Regions from separate parts of the Microbacterium sp. G2-16M genome, predicted to be linked through region 1. Evidence: predicted binding sites of a transcription regulator. Region 1 holds the regulator's gene; the other holds the start of a gene.

What was found. The regulator HrcA, encoded in region 1, represses chaperone genes, less so after heat shock. The targets are predictions, from matches to a motif close to TTNGCACTCGNNNNNNNCGAGTGCNAA.
Region 2: the regulator HrcA is predicted to act here: its motif matches at 1,647-1,673, upstream of groES (co-chaperone GroES).

Annotation. Positions count from the first base shown of each region.
Region 1 is NZ_CM147897.1:337,493-340,669, forward strand. It holds gene hemW (radical SAM family heme chaperone HemW) at 1-930, shown strand, start outside; gene hrcA (heat-inducible transcriptional repressor HrcA) at 1,031-2,059, shown strand; gene dnaJ (molecular chaperone DnaJ) at 2,113-3,177, shown strand, end outside.
Region 2 is NZ_CM147897.1:1,312,411-1,315,587, reverse strand. It holds gene AC0L6F_RS06305 (hypothetical protein) at 1-426, shown strand, start outside; gene AC0L6F_RS06310 (hypothetical protein) at 1-11, opposite strand, end outside; gene AC0L6F_RS06300 (class I SAM-dependent methyltransferase) at 429-1,619, opposite strand; gene groES (co-chaperone GroES) at 1,768-2,064, shown strand; gene rarD (EamA family transporter RarD) at 2,146-3,087, shown strand.

The DNA.
Region 1 (3,177 bases):
CCCACCCTGCTGCCGCCGGGCGACCTCGCGCGCATGCTCGACGGGGTGCGCGAGGAGTTCGGACTGACCGAAGACGCCGAGATCACCGTCGAGGCGAACCCCGACACGGTGACGGAGGCGGTGGCCGCCATACTGGCCGCCGCCGGGGTGACGCGGCTGTCGGTGGGGATGCAGTCCGCGGTCGGGCCTGTGCTGCAGGCGCTGGACCGCACGCACGACCCCGCCAACGTGCGCACCGCGGTCGCCGCCGCCCGCAGCGCGGGGCTCGATGTCAGCGTCGACCTGATCTACGGGGCGCCCGGCGAATCGCTGGACGATTGGCGGTGCTCGATCGAGACGGCGCTCGGGCTCGAGCCCGACCACATCTCGGCGTACGCGCTCATCATCGAGCAGGGCACGAAGCTGGCCCGGCAGATCCGCCGGGGCGAGGCGCCGGCCCCCGACGACGATCTGCAGGCCGATATGTACGAGCTGGCGGACGGGATGCTGGAGACCGCCGGGTTCGGCTGGTACGAGGTGTCGAACTGGGCACGCGGCGCCGCGCACCGCTCCCGCCACAACCTGGCCTACTGGCGCGGGCACGACTGGTGGGGCTTCGGCCCCGGCGCGCACAGCCACGTCGCCGGGCTGCGGTGGTGGAACGTGAAGCATCCGGCGGCGTACGCGCAGCGGGTGGCGGCCGGGCAGTCGCCGGCCGCCGGCCGGGAGCGGCCGGATGCGGCCGCTCGACGGCTCGAGGCGGTCCTCCTGCGCACGCGGATCCGCGAGGGCATGCCCACCGCGGCGCTGCCGGCGTCGCGGCGGCCGGCGGTGGCCGGGCTGATCGCCGACGGACTGATCGACGGCGGCGAGGCTCTGCGCGGACGCGTCGTGCTCACCCTCCGCGGGCGGCTGCTGGCGGATGCCGTGGTGCGCGCGCTCACGGAGTGAGACGACACCGCCCCGGCCCGCACCTGCCCATCAGCGAACTTCGGTAGAATTGGCACTCGGAGAACCAGAGTGCCAGCAGCGCGGACGGAAGGGAGCACGAATGGTCAGCGAGCGCGGACTGCAGGTCCTGCAGGCCATCGTGCAGGACTTCGTCGAGACCCGTGAGCCCGTCGGCAGCAAGCGGATCGTCGACCGGCATGCGTTCGGCGTCTCGGCGGCGACCATCCGCAACGACATGGCGCTGCTCGAGGACGAGGAGCTGATCGAGGCTCCGCACACCTCGTCCGGCCGGGTGCCCACCGACAAGGGCTATCGGGTCTTCGTCGACCACCTGGCCCGCCTGCGCCCGCTCACCTCCGCTCAGCGGGCGGCGATCAGCGTGTTCCTGGACGGCTCCACCGACCTCGACGACGTGCTCTCGCGCACGGTCCGCGCCCTCACCCGGCTCACCGGGCAGGTGGCGATCGTGCAGTACCCGTCGTTCGCCCGGGCGGATGTCTCGCACGTGGAGCTCGTCGATCTCGGCGGTCGGGTGCTGGTCATCCTGGTCACCGACACCGGTCGCGTCTCGCAGCGGGTGGTCTCGCTGCCCGACGGCGCCGAGCCGAGCGAGGTCGCGCACGTGCGCGCCCGGGTCTCCGCGCTGGTCACCGGGAGGAGCGTCCGGGACGGCGCCCAGGCGGTGGCCGCGGCGCTGCCGCTGCATCCGGCGCCCGCCGACGCGGTGCTCGTGGCCGTGCTGCGGGTGGTCGCCGAGGAGCTCGAGGAGTTCCGCCAGGACCGGCTGCTGATGGCCGGGGCCGCGAACCTGGCCCGCAGCGAAGCCGACTTCCGCGGGAGCATCTATCCGCTGCTGGAGGCCATCGAGGAGCAGGTCACGCTGCTTCGGCTGATGAGCGAGATGGTCGCCGACCGTGAGGGGCTGGCCGCCTCGATCGGGCGCGAGAACGAGGCGTTCGGCCTGGCCGAGGCATCCATCGTCACCGGCGACTACGACGCGACCGGCGCGCGGGCGCGACTCGGGGTGCTGGGTCCGACCCGGATGGACTACCCCACCAATCTCGCGGCGGTTCGCGCCGTCGCGCACTATCTGAGCCAACTGCTCGAAGACGACGAATCGTCGCGCTGAGCGCACGGAACACAGGACGATCCCGCGCCGGCGGCGTGGGCAGGAAGGCGATTGTGGCGGACCAGGACCATTACGCAGTACTGGGCGTGTCGCGGGACGCGACCGCGGACGAGATCAAGAAGGCGTACCGCCGGCTGGCCAGAGAACTGCACCCCGACGTGAATCCGGGCGCCGACGCCGAGGAGCGGTTCAAGACCGTCACCCATGCGTACGACGTGCTCAGCGATCCCGAGCAGCGCCGGCGCTACGACATGGGCGGCGATTCGCCGTTCGGCGGGCAGGCCGGCTTCGGCGGGTTCAGTGACATCTTCGAGACGTTCTTCGGCGCGGCCGGCGGCGGCCGCGGCGGCCGTCCGCGCTCCCGGCGCGAGCGCGGACAGGACGCGCTGGTGCGCGTCGAGCTCGACCTGGGGGATGTCGTGTTCGGCACCCACCGCGACATCGAGGTCGACACCGCGGTGCTCTGCGAGACGTGCGACGGATCGTGCTGTCAGCCGGGCACCTCGCCGGTCACCTGCGAGATCTGCCACGGCACCGGCAACGTGCAGCGCACGGTCCGCAGCCTCCTCGGCAACGTCGTCACCACCGTGCCGTGCACCGTCTGCCACGGGTACGGCACCACCATCCCGTACCCCTGCGCGACCTGCCAGGGCCAGGGACGCGTCCGCTCCCGGCGCACCGTCTCGGTCGACATCCCCGCCGGTGTCGAGTCGGGGCTGCGACTGCAGCTGCCCGGCTCGGGTGAGGTGGGGCCGGCGGGCGGGCCCAACGGCGACCTGTACATCGAGGTCCATGTGGCTGCCCACGACGTGTTCAGCCGCGAGGGCGACGACCTGCTGGCCACGCTGGAGGTGTCGATGCCGGACGCGATCCTGGGCACGACCACCACGATCGAGTCGCTGGACGGCCCGGTCGAGCTCGAGGTGCGGCCCGGCGTGCAGGGCGGCGATGTGCTGACGATCAAGGGGCGCGGCATCACCCCGCTGCGCGGCTCGCAGCGCGGCGACCTGCGGGTGGGCGTGCACGTGGTCACCCCCACCCGGCTGGACGCGAAGGAGCGCGCGCTGATCGAGGACTTCAAGAAGAAGACCAAGGCGCCCGGCCCGCACCTGGCCGAG
Region 2 (3,177 bases), 970 kb from region 1:
GTCGAGACCACCGCCCCGACCCCGGACGTCGACGCCGACGCGGGCGCGACGGCGCTGCCCGGCGCCCACCAGGGCGGGTTCCAGCGGCTGCCCACCGCGCCGGTGGACGTGCCCGCCACCGACAGCGGGCCCGCCGAGGACGGGGAACCGTTGCCGGAGGCGCAGTGGGTCACCTCGCATTCCGCTCCCCGCAGCCTCGCCGGCGGCGCCCTGACGATGGCCGTCATCGCCCTGATCGTCTCGTTCTTCGTCGGGTGGGGGTTCCCACTGGGCCTGGTGGCGATCGTGCTCGCGATCATCTCGCTGCGCCGCCCGCGCGACAGCACGGTCGTCGCCGCCTGGGCGCTGGCCCTCGGCATCCTCTCTGTGCTGTACAGCGGCGGATGGCTGCTGTGGGCGGCGGGCCAAGCGGGCCTGGCCGAATAGCCTCAGCCCACGCGGTCGGCGAGCAGCGCGAGGCGCCGGTCGCCCACCCGGGTCAGGATCAGCGTCGCCGATCCGTCGCCGGACAGGGTGAGGCGGCGGCGGAAGACCGCCGGGTCGACGTCGACGCCGCGCTTCTTTATCTCCAGCGTGCCGATCCCGTGCGCCCGCAGCGCCGCGCTGATCGCCTTCGGCGTCGCGGCCAGGGTCTCGCGCACGCGGAACGACTGCACGAACGGGCTGGTCAGTGCCGCGTCGCCGGTGATGTACGCGATGCGCTCGTCCAGCATCCCGCCCTCCAGCTGCCGGGCGACGTCGCCGATCAGGCGGGCACGGATGACGGCCCCGTCCGGCTCGTGCACGAATGCGCCGAGCTCCCGCACCGGAGCGTCGTCGGCGTCCGCCGACGCGGTCAGCTCGTGGGTCTGCTCGCCGCGGAGAACGAGCGCTGAGCGGCGCACGCCGTCGCGGGCCAGGCGCCCGGTCCACACGACGAGTTCGACGACCGACCCGTCGGCGCTCACCCACTGGGTCTCGGCGGCCTCCGGCAGCCGGTCGCGGTCGTGACCCGGGCCCAGCTTGATGCCGGTCGGGATCCGCTCGGCGGTGGCGAACGCCCAGTCCAGGGACGGGGAGTAGTCCTCCGCCGCCACCCGGTGCGTCTCGCGGTGGCCGGCGGTGCGGCGGGCCGGGTCCAGCCAGAGCGCGTCCGCACCCTGGAGATCAGTGGCCTCGGCCTCCCCCTGCGCGACCGTGACCGCGGCGCCGAACGGCGCCAGGTTGTACGCGGCGATCGCCGCGGTGACCTCGTCGGCGTCCACCGCCTGCACGGTCACCCCGGCCGCCGCGAACGCCAGGGCGTCGCCGCCGATGCCGCAGCCCAGGTCGGCGACCCGTCCGATGCCGGCGGTCCGCAGCCGATGTGCGTGATGGGCGGCCACCGTGAGCCGGGTGGCCTGCTCCAGTCCGGCGCGGGTGAACAGCATCCGTGCGGCGAAGTCGCCGAACTTCGCGACGCCCTTGGCCCGCAGATGCGCCTGGCCGACCACCGCCGACACCAGGTCGGGGGAGTGCCCGGCCTTGCGCAGACGCGAGACCGCGCGGGCGGCATCCGCCGTCGAGGCCACCGGGCCGAGCTCGTCCAGCAGGCGCAGTCCCTCGGGCGTGAGCAGCGCCGTCAGCTCGGACATCTCCATCCCTCCAGGGTAAGGGGACGTCATCGGTTGGCACTCGCGTTGCGTGAGTGCCAACTGATGCCTAAACTGGGATCAGCACTCGACAGGTTGGAGTGCTAACGAGTCTTCAGTCTCAACTCGGTAGTTCACACACAGGAAGAGGTAGACCGTGTCGGTTTCCATCAAGCCACTCGAGGACCGCATCGTCATCAAGCAGGTCGAGGCCGAGCAGACCACCGCGAGCGGTCTGGTCATCCCCGACACCGCGAAGGAGAAGCCCCAGGAGGGCGAGGTCGTCGCCGTGGGTCCGGGTCGCATCGACGACAACGGCAACCGCGTTCCGCTCGACGTCGCCGTCGGGGATCGCGTGCTCTACAGCAAGTACGGCGGGACCGAGGTCAAGTTCGGCGCGGACGAGTTCCTCGTCCTGTCGGCGCGTGACGTGCTGGCGGTCGTCGTCCGCTAGTCGTGACACGACGAGGGCCCGGATGCTGCGGCATCCGGGCCCTCGTCATTTCCCGGTGCCGCGCGAGCCTAGGCTGGACCGGTGACACCGCAGCAGACCCGCCGGCAGCCGAACGGCGCCGTGCGCGGCGGTGTGTACGCGTTCTTCGCGTACCTGCTGTGGGGGCTGTTCCCGCTGTACTTCCTCGCGCTCCTGCCCTCCAGTCCGTGGGAGGTCGTGGCCTGGCGGGTGCTGCTGACCCTCGTCTTCTGCGCCCTCGCCCTCACCGTCACGCGCGGCTGGGGTCGGCTGGCGGCGGTCCTGCGGCAGCCGCGGGTGCTCGGCTGGACGGCGGCGGCCGGTGTCCTGATCTTCGTCAACTGGACGACCTACCTCGTCGCCACCCTCAGCGGTCACGTGATCGAGGCGAGCCTGGGCTACTTCATCAACCCGATCGTCACGGTGCTGCTGGGCGTGCTGGTGCTGCACGAGCGGCTGCGCCCGGCGCAGTGGGCGGCGATCGGCATCGCCCTGATCGCCGTCGTGGTGATCGTCGTCGGGTACGGCCAGGTGCCGTGGATCGCCCTGCTCCTGGCGTTCTCGTTCGGCACCTACGGGCTGGCCAAGAACCGGGTGGGCGGCTCGGTCGATGCGGTCACCGGACTCACCCTCGAGACCGCCTGGCTCACCCCGGTGGCCGCCGTGATGCTCGTCTGGGTCGGCGTGACCGGCGGGCTGACCATGGGCTCTGCCGGACCGGTGCATGCGGTGCTGCTGTCGCTGGCGGGGGTCGTGACGGCCGTTCCGCTGCTCTTCTTCGCCGCGGGTGCGCGCCGGGCGCCGCTGAGTCTGATCGGTCTGCTGCAGTTCCTCACGCCGATCCTGCAGTTCCTCACCGGCGCGTTCATCCTGCACGAGGACATGCCGCCCGAGCGCTGGGTCGGCTTCAGCCTGGTGTGGGTGGCACTGGTGGTGCTGTCGGTCGACTCGGTGCTGAACGCGCGTCGCCGACGCGGCGTGGCGGATGTCGCTGAGATCGCCTGAACGACGGATGTCGCGCCGCGATCGTTAACGCACTGATACGTCGGTTCCCGCCAAGCGAGCCCGGGTGCCAATAAGGTGAGAACACCCAGC